Regions from separate parts of the Mesobacillus sp. QJM3NY_10 genome, predicted to be linked through region 1. Evidence: predicted binding sites of a transcription regulator. Region 1 holds the regulator's gene; each other region holds the start of a gene.

Region 1 (4,078 bases):
AGGATAGCGTATCGATGTCAAGGTGGTTCGTCGGTTCATCGAGAATCAAAATATCCGGGCGAGTCAATAATAGCTTCGCCAATGCGAGTCTAGTTTTCTGTCCCCCGCTTAAAGTGGATATTTTTGTGGAATAATCAAAAGAATGGAAGTTCAGGCCGTGAAGGACAGAACGGATATCGGCTTCATATTGGTAGCCGCCTTTTTCCTTGAACTGCACCTGAAGAAGGTCATACTCTTTCATGACTCTTTCGTATTCAGTCTCATTTGACAGAATGGCGGGATCCGACATCTTTTCTTCCAGCCGGCGCAAGTCTTTTTCCATGCTGTGCAGATGGTCAAAAACGGCTAGCATTTCATCCCAGATGCTTTTCTCGGATTCAAGCCCGGTATTTTGCGCGAGATAGCCGATCATCGTCCCTTTTGGGCGAATGATCTCGCCGCCGTCATGAGATTCGTACCCGGCGAGGATTTTCAGCAGGGTCGATTTTCCTGCCCCGTTCCGGCCGACAAGCGCTACTCGGTCATTGGTCTGTATTTCAAACTTTATATTCGATAAAATAAGATCAGCAGCAAAATATTTTGATAGCTGATTCACCTGTAATAAAATCATTATTTTCACCTCTATTGCCTTAGAGATAGTGTAACCCAATAATATAGGCACGGCAATATGTGCGAACTGCTATAGGTGGTAAGGTGTAAAAAATTCCCTGTGTATTGTGAACACTGAAACAAAGTTCACACACAAGTTTTATAAAATAGTGTATTATTTGGTAGAAAGGAGCTTTAACATGGCAGAATTTACGCATTTTAATGAAGAGGGAAGAGCGAAGATGGTCGATGTCAGTGAAAAGCCGGAGACGGTCCGTACGGCAGTCGCCCATTCAAGCATAACCGTGAACGAAGATATATATAGTAGAATCACTGAAAATAAGATGAAAAAAGGGGATGTACTGGCTGTCGCGCAGGTAGCAGGCATCATGGCGGCAAAAAAGACATCCGAAATCATCCCGATGTGCCACCCAATTCCTTTGACAGGCATTGACCTTTCGTTCGATTGGGAGCAAAATGGTAATGACTATATTTTAAATATCGCCGCAGCTGTAAAAACAAAAGGGAATACAGGTGTGGAAATGGAAGCGTTAACAGCAGCTTCAGCATGTGCGCTGACTGTTTATGATATGTGCAAGGCCGTTGATAAGGGCATGGTGATTGGCAAGACATATCTGGTCGAAAAAACCGGCGGTAAAAACGGTGATTTCAAGAGAGAAGAAAAGTTGAGATAGAAATAACGGACAGGGTGGAGGATGGAGAATGACGAATGATGCTATGAAGATTCCGCAGGCAACCGCAAAACGTTTGCCACTGTATTACCGGTTCTTATTGAACTTGCATTCTTCAGGGAAGCAAAGGGTGTCATCCGCGGAATTAAGTGAAGCGGTAAAGGTGGATTCAGCAACAATCCGAAGAGATTTTTCCTACTTTGGGGCTTTAGGTAAAAAGGGATATGGCTATAATGTGAATTACCTGCTAACCTTTTTCCGTAAGACATTGGACCAGGATGAGCTGACGAAAGTTGCCCTGATCGGTGTCGGAAACCTGGGAACAGCATTAATGAACTACAATTTTTCAAAGAATAATAATACGAAAATCAAGATAGCTTTCGATGTTGACGCAGGAAAGGTCGGCACGAAAATCGGCGAAGTCTCAATATATCACATGGATGATCTTGACAAGGTTGTCGTCGAGGAAGGGATCCAGGTAGCTATCCTGACGGTTCCTTCAGCCGTAGCACAGCCGATCACAGACCGATTGGTACAGGCGAATATCAAGGGAATCCTGAACTTCACGCCGGCGAGGCTGAATGTGCCGCCGTCGATCAGGATCCATCACATTGATTTGGCGGTTGAGCTGCAGTCATTGATTTATTTCTTAAAACATTATCCAACAGATACTGAAACAACTGAATCAGTCGAATAAAAAATAGCTCCTTCATGAAGGAGCTATTTTTTCTGTACATTCTTCAGTTTGAAATGGAACATAATCATCCTGATGCCGGACCCGAAGTCGAACGTGGCAAGAGCTACAAGCAAATAGCTAAAGAATCCCCAGCCTGTCTCGTTTACATTCTGGATGGCGAAATAGGTGAATAAGCTGCCTAACAAGATGTAGACAATGCCTGAAAATAAAGGCGATTGCTTCATAACTTAAAATCCCCCAATAAAGCTTTGTATTTTCTCTGCTTCTTTTATCATTCTCTCAATGTCTTCCCTAAATACGGATTGAAGCAGGACAACCATTGTATTCATTGTAACGTGGGCAATGATTGGCACGATGATCCGCTTTGTTTTTACATAAAGGAAGGCAAAGGTGAAGCCCATCGCTGAGTATAGGATCACGTGCTCCGGCTCCATATGGGCAAGCGCAAAAATGACAGAGCTGATTAGTGCGGAAAAGAAGAAATTCATTTTCTTATGCAGGCTGCCGAAAATGATTTTACGGAAGACGATTTCTTCTAATATAGGGCCGATAATCGAGCTAACCAAAATGATAACTGGGAACATTTCAATCAATTTAATGATTTCCTGTGTATTCTCCGAGCCCATTTCAATACCAATCATGTTTTCGATGCTAGCCGCGATTGATTGGGCGAACAGAGCAAGGAATACACCTGCGAATGCCCAGGCAGCAGAGCTTGCAGGTGATGAAGCATCACGCAGGTCAGTCTCTGTTCTGCGTTCTTTCCTTAGAAGCAGAAGCACAATCACAAGTGTGAGAGAAAAGCTGATCACGAGCCAGTATGGAATCGAGAGTGTCTCCATTTCCTTAAGGCTTTTTCCCATTGCAGCTCCGATAAAGGCAACAATCGGAATGCCGATCAGGCTTGAAAGCTGCATGACAATATAGGCAATAATGACGTACCAGTATTCCTTTTTCAATATGATAATCTCCTTCTATTCGGATCGGTCTATGTGTATGCCATAAAAGCTATTATAAGAATGCTATCTATCCATTTTACTAGTAATCATCAGGAAAGTTCAAATATCAGGGTGTCTTATGAATGTTTTGGTCAAAATTCCTTTGAACAGGCATACTCTTTAAGGTGGCCTTTTTTGGCCAGGCTGCCTGCAAAACCGCGAAATATAGTACTTGCTGTCGAAGGGAGAGAAGTTAGATTCATCTGCTAACTTTTATAAAAAAAGTTAGGCTTCACGCTTGCAAAAAAAATAGAGATTCATTATTATATAAATTGTGTTAGCACTCTATTGAGGAGAGTGCTAATAAAAAATTCTACATATAATTTGAGGAGGTTGTTTCACTTGATCAAGCCACTAGGAGATCGCATTATTATCGAGCTTGTTGAGTCTGAAGAAAAAACTGCAAGCGGTATCGTTTTACCCGACACAGCGAAAGAAAAACCTCAAGAAGGTAAAGTCGTAGCTGTTGGAACTGGCCGTGTTCTAGAGAACGGCGAGCGCGTTGCTCTTGAAGTTGCAGTCGGAGACCGCATTATCTTCTCAAAATACGCAGGCACAGAAGTAAAGTATCAGGCAACTGAGTACCTGATCCTACGTGAAAACGACATTCTAGCAGTAGTGCAATAATCACTGCGATTATAGACAGAACGTTATAAATTTAAATTCTGAGGAGGTCTTTCTACAATGGCTAAAGAAATTAAGTTCAGTGAAGAAGCACGCCGCGCGATGCTTCGCGGGGTTGATTCTCTTGCAAACGCAGTAAAAGTAACTCTTGGACCAAAGGGACGCAACGTGGTTCTTGAGAAGAAATTCGGTTCACCTCTTATCACTAACGATGGTGTAACAATCGCGAAAGAAATCGAACTTGAAGATGCATTCGAAAACATGGGTGCTAAGCTTGTTGCTGAAGTAGCAAGCAAGACGAACGACGTTGCTGGTGACGGTACGACTACAGCAACAGTTCTTGCTCAAGCGATGATCCGTGAAGGTCTTAAGAACGTAACCGCCGGCGCTAACCCAATGGGCATCCGCAAAGGTATGGAAAAGGCTGTTGTTACAGCTGTTGAAGAGCTGAAGGCTATTTCAAAGCCAATCGAAGGAAA
Region 2 (4,078 bases), 1.1 Mb from region 1:
ACCGATGAAAATGCCGGACACAATGTTTCAAATGCTGGTGTTGAGGCATCTGCGAAATGGTTTGAAAAGTATATCTAATGCCTTTCCGCTTTTAATGAGTATAAAACATTGTTATGATGGAGATAGGTTACAGCAATAAAAAAGGAGTGTTCACCGATGGATGAAGAATTAAAAGATAGCATGATGGGTGCGCTTGAGATGGTCGTTGACCCTGAACTTGGCGTCGATATCGTTAATTTAGGGCTAGTATATGATGTGGATTTGAACGAGGAAGGACTTGCGACAGTGACAATGACACTGACGTCTATGGGCTGCCCGCTAGCAGGCACGATCGTTGAGCAGGTCAAATTGGCTCTTGCCGACCTTCCAGAAGTAAAAGATACAGAAGTTAATATCGTATTCAACCCACCTTGGTCTAAGGACATGATGTCCCGTTACGCGAAAATTGCTTTAGGCGTGAGGGATTAAGATCTTAACATTTGGCTCTGTTAAAGCCCAATTTTGTTTTTAAAGCCCTGTTGATTGTAGTGGAAGGCGCGAAGACTCCTGCGGGATGAGCAAGTCATGAGGAGACCCCGCAGGCGCAAAAAGCGCCGAGGAGGCTCCCCGACTGCCCGCGGAAAGCGAAGCGCCTGGAACGAAAATCAACAGCCGAATTTAACAGAGCCTAACTTTCAAGCAGCAGGAACCAGCCTGCTGCTTTTTTGCGCCCTTTTTCATAATGATTATGTCCTATACGACATGTAACAGGGTTTCAAATTCACAAAACTGTCATACAAAAAGGCAATTATATCTCTATTTATGTGAGTTAGTTCACTTAATCATGTTGGAAACACTTATATACTTCTTTTATAGAGAAGTACTTAAGGAGGCGCCAATGATGTTTGATAGAGATTTTAACAAAGACCCATTCATAGTGATTTGGGAACTTACCAGAGCCTGCCAATTAAAATGCCTGCACTGCCGTGCGGAAGCACAATATAGAAGAGATCCGCGTGAATTGTCCTTTGAAGAAGGGAAAGCGCTGATTGATCAAATATATGAAATGAATAATCCGATGCTTGTGTTCACGGGTGGGGACCCATTGATGAGGGAGGACGTTTTTGATATCGCAGAGTATGCGGTGAAAAAAGGCGTGCGTGTTTCGATGACACCAAGCGCGACACCTAATGTGACGAAGGAAGCGATTGAAAAGGCGAAGTCAGTTGGGTTGTCCCGCTGGGCATTCAGCATTGACGGACCAACAGCTGAAGTCCATGACCACTTCAGGGGTACGGCAGGTTCTTTTGATTTAACGATGGAGAGAATCAAGTATTTGCATGAGTTGGAAATTCCCATTCAGATCAATACTGTAATTTCACGATATAATATTGAGTATTTAGATGAAATGGCAAAAATGGTTGAAGACCTGGATTGTGTTCTTTGGAGTGTGTTCTTCCTTGTTCCGACAGGACGCGGCCAGGAAAAGGATATGATCTCTCCGGTAGAGCATGAAAAAGTCTTCACCTGGTTATATGATTTGAGCAAGAGGGTTAAGTTCGACATTAAAACGACAGCAGCACAGCATTATCGCCGGGTAGTCATTCAGCAAAAAATGCGTGAAGCAAGGGATCACACCGAAGAAATTGATTACTTGACGGCACTGACAAAGGAAGGGTTGACTGGATCTATCGACGGTCTTGGACGCGCGCCAAAAGGTGTCAACGATGGCAATGGTTTTGTGTTCATTTCGCACGTTGGAGATGTTTATCCAAGCGGACTGTTGCCTGTAAAAGCAGGGAACGTAAGGGAACAGCCGCTTGCTGAAATTTACAGAGATTCTCCTATCTTCAAGTCATTGAGGAATCCTGACGAGTACAAGGGAAAATGCGGAGTGTGTGAATTCAGGCATGTATGTGGGGGTTCACGCTCAAGAGCATACGCGATGACCGGTGATTACCTGGAGAGCGAGCCATTCTGCGTATACATTCCTAAAGCGTTGAGAAAACAAAAACAGGAGAGCTAAAAAGGCTCTCCTGCTCAGACAAAATTGTTTTTAACATAAAAAGCGAGTGAAGCCAAAAAGGCATACACTCGCTTTTTTTATTTGTCAGGGTCCTCCAGCGCTAGTCGAAGCTAATCATGGCGCTTGCGCTTTTTGTTCTTATCATTAATCTATTGAACAAAATACCGCCGGGCAGTTTTCGCAGCCGATTTCCTGTCGTAAATATTCTACATCATGAACCAGGATTTTCCCTTTTTTAATTGAAATGATTCCTTCTCGCTTCAGGTCATTCAGGATGCGGTTTGTGCTTTCGCGGGAAGTTCCGCAGAAGTTTGCCAGCTCTTGGTTCGTTAACGGCAGGTCAATCAAAATGCCGGTGTCTTTATGGACGCCATAGCTGTTAGTCATTCGGATCAAGGTGGAGAATAATGCTCCTTTTTTTCCGTTAAGCACTAAATCGCGGAATTTAGTCTGAGTTTTACGGAAATGATCGCTCATCCACTTCATGAATTCAAACGCAAGTGTCGGATTGTGGAAGATCTCCTTTTCAATCACGTCTTTTCTGATTGCGGCGATTTTCGCGTCTTCAAGGATAAGCGCACTTAAGAGGTACTTAGGTGCATCAGTAAAAAGTGTCAATTCTCCGCAAATATCGTTCTCTCCGCAGATCCTTAAGGCAAGCTCTCGGCCATCCTGGGTGACCTTGCTGATTTGGACCTTGCCGCCCAGGATCAAATAAAGCTCCTCAGCCTCCATGCCTTCCTGGAACAGGTATGACCCTTTTTTTACATGGATCGTCCGGTCGGCAAACTGGAGTAATTCTTTAATTTCAATTGAATGAGTTGCTTTAGTTGTGTTTGGCATGGTCATCACCCTTTTTTTGATTTTAGCTCTCTATAGTAGGAGCTATGTCCGTGGCATAATCTTTATTGTCATAATAATAACACCGAGATAGTGTTAACTAAATCAAGATTGAGGAAATGTCAAAATCTCGTCACATTATAAAAGCGATTTGTTCACATTTTCGAAACAAAGTCGGTCTAGGTATATTATATCGATAAAAAAAGCCAGTTGTTTCTAATGTTTAGAAACAACTGTGACAGTTTATTGAACAAAAAAGCGGGTGTGAAGTTCGTCATATCTAAGGGTTTTGATTTTTCTTACTATTTGTCTAAGGAACCGTTCGGTATTTAAAGTGAAGTAAAATATTTGCAAGCAAGAAGGGGGAAATCATGAGAATACAAAAAGTGCAACTGCCGCTCCAAACGCTTAGTCTTGTTGCTGGGTTTATGGTATGGGTTATTTTATCGGCATTAATGCCCTTCATCAAAGAGGATATACAGCTGACTGCGAACCAGATTGCGATGGCCACTGCCATACCAGTCGTTCTCGGCTCTATCCTGAGAATCCCGATTGGATACTGGACAAACAAATATGGCGCACGAAAACTGTTTTTTATCAGCTTTGCATTCCTTCTGTTCCCGGTATACTTCATTAGTATCGCTGATTCCTATTCTGATTTGTTGATAGGGGGCTTGTTTGTCGGTATCGGAGGAGCGATATTCTCTGTAGGTGTAACATCGCTGCCGAAGTACTATCCTAAAGAACGCCACGGGTTTGTCAACGGTATATATGGAGTAGGAAACCTTGGGACAGCACTTACAACGTTTTCAGCGCCTGCTATTGCAGCACAGCTTGGCTGGCAGCCAACAGTCAAGCTTTTCATGGTCTTGCTTATAGCATTCGCTTTCCTTAACTATTTCCTCGGTGACAAAAAAGAGCCCAAGGTCGTTACTCCTTTAGGCGAGCAAATCAAGAGCGTATACAAAAACCAGAAGCTTTGGGCTTTAAGCTTGTTCTACTTTTTAACCTTTGGTTCATTTGTAGCCTTCACGATCTATTTGCCGAATTTCCTTGTATCGCATTTTGAGCTTGATAAAGTAGATGCTGGCCTTAGGACTGCAGGCTTTATTGCACTGGCAACATTTTTCAGGCCAATTGGCGGCTGGCTGGGGGATAAATTCAACTCGTTTGTCATCCTAATGGTGGTGTTTGCTGGAATGACGATTTCGGGGATCCTGCTCTCGTTCACGC
Region 3 (4,078 bases), 240 kb from region 1:
AGATTTTGAAGCCGCAATGTCTTTTACAGTTAAGCTTACAGAAAATGCACCAAGTTTCATATGATCTGCCACCTTTATAGAATGAATATTCTGATATCGTTGTTACCAGTATAGACAAGCATTGTAAAATTTACAATTAACCACGGTAATATCGGGAAAATAACTTCGAAATGATCCTCTGACATAATTTGGTCAAAGCTTTTCAACAGAATTGTGACTAATGTCACAACGCAGTATTCTTTTGATGGAAATTTGATATGTTAATAGTGTACTAATACTAAATAACCCATTGGAGTGAAGAACATGTTTGCAAAGTGGTTAAGAGAAAACAATGTTGCTGCTGGTTTATTGGCTGTTATAAGAATCTGGCTTGGATACAACTGGATGACTGCTGGATGGGGTAAATTGACTGGTGAAGGTTTTGACGCATCCGGTTATCTGAAAAATGCGGTTGCGAATCCGGTAAAGGGTCCAGACGGAAACGCAGTGTACGGCTGGTACGTGAACTTCCTTGAAAGCTTCGCGATCCCGAATGTAGAATTGTTCAACTTCATCGTCCCACTTGGAGAATTCCTAATAGGACTTGGCTTGATCCTTGGAACTCTGACAACTGCTGCAATGTTCTTCGGTCTAGTGATGAACTTCAGTTTCTTCCTAGCCGGAACTGTATCTCACAACCCAACTGACATCTTCTTCGGCTTCATCATCCTGTTCGCAGGCTACAACGCAGGTAAATACGGTCTAGACCGCTGGGTCGTACCATTTATCCGCAAAACTGTTTTCAAACGTGGAGAAGAAACGGCACGAAACGCTGCTTAACTTAGTTAAATCCCCCTTTAATATAATTTGGCTGCCGGGAATTCCTCGGCAGCCATTTTTTATATCCAGGGAGCAAATCCTTCCTGAAAAAGCAAAAGCATAGGAAAATCATTCCTATGCCTCGTCGCCGTTAATGAAATTATCTTCCGAAGAAATTGCCCATTGTGTTTCTGAAGTCATCAAATAGACCGTCTCTGTTTCTGTTATTGCGGATGTCATCGGCGAATGTTCCCATTCTGTTGAAGGCATCACGGTCAACCGAAACGTATACATTATCGATTCTGTTATTTGCCTGGCGCACTCTTTGTTCAATCTGCTGCTCCAGCTGGCTCTTATTACCGTTCATGGTGTTACCAGTTGCGTTTCCATTCATGTCTGTATTACCAATTCCATTCATGTTTCCATTGCCGTTATCATTTCCGTTGCCAAAAATATTGTTGCCATTTGTGTTTCCAGCGTTTTGGCGATCGCCATTTCCTGCGTCACCTTTGCCGTCAATGATTCCATCATTTCCTGCACGGTTGTCACCCTGGTCAACTCGTCCATTCTCGGCAAAAGTCCTGCCGTTGCCATCCAATGCATCATTGACTGAAGCATTCCCATTATTTTCGCCATTGTTATCTGCGAGTCTAACTGCGACGTATGCATTGTTTTCCGAGATGATGACTCGTGCGTCGTCGACTTCCGGCATCTGTTCTACCTGGCGCTCTGCACGATCAGCCAGCTGGAGCCTGGTTCCTTCGGTAGCTGGTCCGCGCTGAACCTGGGAGATTTCTACCTGCTGTTCGCCGTTATCGTCGGCAGCATTGTTATTCGCTCCGCAGCCAGCCAAACCGAATGAAATTGCAGCACATCCTGCTAAAATGAATGACTTTTTCACTTTATTCACTCCTTCTTTTGTTGTTATTCGTCCTTATGATGGCTTGAAATTGGCGCAGTATGCAGGGAGATAAATTTTTTTTGGAAAAAAAGCCATTCCATTGAAGATCCTTGCAGGTCTCCTGCCAGTTACCTTTAAAGTTTCTTGATAGGGGGGACGTCCAATACCCCTTAATAAGGTCGAAGTCCAATAACAAATCCAGTGTTAATTTGATGGAGAGCCTTTATTAGTAAGCTTTTAAAGCCTGGATGATTGCGTTGTCACCATTCGTTCAAAACATTTCAACAGAATTGTGAATTCATTCACAAAAACCCCTATTTTCGAGATATATTTGATATCTTATAAGTGTACTAATACTAATTAACTTATTGGAGTGAGGAACATGATTGCAAAGTGGTTAAGAGAAAACAATGTTGCTGCTGGGATATTGACTGTCATTAGGGTTTGGCTAGGATACAACTGGATGACTGCAGGTTGGGGTAAATTGACTGGTGACGGCTTCGACGCTTCTGGATTTTTGAAAAATGCGGTGGCGAACCCAGTTAAAGGTCCAGACGGAAATGCAGTGTATGGATGGTACGTGAACTTCCTTGAAAGTTTCGCGATCCCGAACGTAGAATTGTTCAACTTCATCGTTCCACTAGGCGAATTCCTTGTTGGACTTGGATTACTACTTGGAACTCTGACAACTGCTGCAATGTTCTTCGGCCTTGTGATGAACTTCAGTTTCTTCCTTGCCGGAACAGTATCTCACAACCCAACTGACATCTTCTTCGGATTCATCATCCTTGCTGCTGGTTTCAACGCAGGCAAATACGGTTTAGACCGCTGGGTTGTACCATTCATCCGCAAAACAGTTTTCAAACGCGGAGAAGAAGTCACTCGCAACGTAGCTTAACTTGATTTTAAATCCCCCTTTAAAATAAATAGGCTGCCGGGAAATTAAATCCCGGCAGCTTTTTTTATAGGTCATTCTTATTTCTGAGGATTTTGTATTTTCTAATCTTGTACAATAGACCTTGCCTTGTTATGCCGAGAGCTTCGGCAGCACGTGCCTGGTTGCCGTTTTCGCTTGTCAAAGCGGTTTCAATCACTTCTTTTTCAACCTTTTCTAGATGTTCTGGTAAAGAAAAATCGTCAGTCAATTCGATATGAATATCAGGAGATTCAAGCTCTTTTTCTGAAAAATGGTTCTGGGTTTCCTCGGGAAAATCCTCGAGAATCAATTGTCCTGAACGGGAAAGGACGGTTGCCCTGGACAAGGCATTTTGCAATTCGCGGATATTGCCAGGCCATGGATAGGAAGTGAGTTTTGTTAATAGGTTTTTGGAAATCGAATAGCTGCGGTTATGTTCTTCTTCAAACTGTGCCAAAAATTGTTCGACGAGCAAAGGGATGTCTTCGATACGCTCGCGCAATGGAGGCAATTTGATTCCAATGATATTTAACCGGTAATACAAGTCTTCACGAAACTCACCGTTCTGTACCATTTCCCATAAATTCCGGTTAGTGGCTGCGATGATACGAACGTCTGAAAAAACCTCTCTGGCGGTCCCTAGCGGTGTAAAGGTTTTGTCCTGGGTGAACTGCAGGAGCTTTGCTTGCACATCCAGCGAGATTTCGCCGATTTCATCCAGAAAAAGAGTGCCTTTGTCGGCAGCGGCGCATTTGCCTTCCTGGGATCGGACTGCACCGGTAAAAGCGCCTTTTTCGTAGCCGAATAATTCACTTTCCAACAGGTTTGAGGGGAGGGCGGCGCAATTGACTTTTATGAATGGACCTAACCTCCGGGTGCTCTCGAGATGCACAGCGTGAGCTCCACGCGATTTACCAGTCCCGCTTTCTCCTTCAAGCATGATGGTGATATCCTGCTTGGCTACTCTTTCAATTAACGAGTAGACCTCCTGCATTTTTGGACTTTTGCCAATCATCCCATGAAGATCATATTTTTGCTGAACAGCCTGTTTTAACTCTTTGTTTTCTTTTTTCAAATGTTTCATTTCAAATGCCCGTTTGATGACGACCTTTAGTTCATCAGCCTTGATTGGCTTAGTTAGATAGTCGTAAGCCCCCATTTTCATGGCTTTGACGGCATCCTCGATATCTCCGTAGGCAGTACAGGGAATAAAAACAGTATCAAGAAAAATTGGCGCCAATTTTTCCAGCAGCTTCAGCCCGGTCGTGTCCGGCAGAAGGAAATCGAGCAAAACAAGGTCAATGTTCTCGCTCTCCATCAGCTTTTCAGCTTTATTGCCTGTTTCTGCTTCGATGACGGCATATCCCTCCTTCTGTAAGGTCAGCTTGGTCAGGCGGCGGAATTTTTCATTATCTTCAACTAACAAGATTGTTTTTTTCATAGTGATCGCCTTTCTCGTGCTT

What was found. The regulator Rex, encoded in region 1, represses fermentation and respiration genes when NADH is low (regulators of the CRP and FNR family bind a similar motif). The targets are predictions, from matches to a motif close to TTGTGAAATATTTCACAA.
Region 2: a site for Rex is predicted at 802-819, ahead of AC0VX7_RS06835 (TIGR04053 family radical SAM/SPASM domain-containing protein). Genes of this name have one in related genera too.
Region 3: a site for Rex is predicted at 1,990-2,007, ahead of AC0VX7_RS02465 (DoxX family membrane protein). Genes of this name have one in related genera too.

The regions. Positions count from the first base shown of each region.
Region 1 is NZ_CM149675.1:254,444-258,521, forward strand. Features, by position in the region: gene AC0VX7_RS01405 (ABC-F family ATP-binding cassette domain-containing protein) at 1-610, opposite strand, end outside; gene moaC (cyclic pyranopterin monophosphate synthase MoaC) at 789-1,283, shown strand; gene AC0VX7_RS01415 (redox-sensing transcriptional repressor Rex) at 1,312-1,977, shown strand; gene AC0VX7_RS01420 (YdiK family protein) at 2,001-2,201, opposite strand; gene AC0VX7_RS01425 (CPBP family intramembrane glutamic endopeptidase) at 2,205-2,936, opposite strand; gene groES (co-chaperone GroES) at 3,318-3,602, shown strand; gene groL (chaperonin GroEL) at 3,660-4,078, shown strand, end outside.
Region 2 is NZ_CM149675.1:1,365,640-1,369,717, forward strand. Features, by position in the region: gene AC0VX7_RS06825 (prolyl oligopeptidase family serine peptidase) at 1-78, shown strand, start outside; gene AC0VX7_RS06830 (metal-sulfur cluster assembly factor) at 157-468, shown strand; gene AC0VX7_RS06835 (TIGR04053 family radical SAM/SPASM domain-containing protein) at 878-2,005, shown strand; gene AC0VX7_RS06840 (Crp/Fnr family transcriptional regulator) at 2,150-2,848, opposite strand; gene AC0VX7_RS06845 (nitrate/nitrite transporter) at 3,217-4,078, shown strand, end outside.
Region 3 is NZ_CM149675.1:490,240-494,317, forward strand. Features, by position in the region: gene AC0VX7_RS02450 (VOC family protein) at 1-60, opposite strand, end outside; gene AC0VX7_RS02455 (DoxX family protein) at 304-819, shown strand; gene AC0VX7_RS02460 (YhcN/YlaJ family sporulation lipoprotein) at 959-1,699, opposite strand; gene AC0VX7_RS02465 (DoxX family membrane protein) at 2,082-2,597, shown strand; gene AC0VX7_RS02470 (sigma-54-dependent transcriptional regulator) at 2,662-4,056, opposite strand; gene AC0VX7_RS02475 (sensor histidine kinase) at 4,031-4,078, opposite strand, start outside.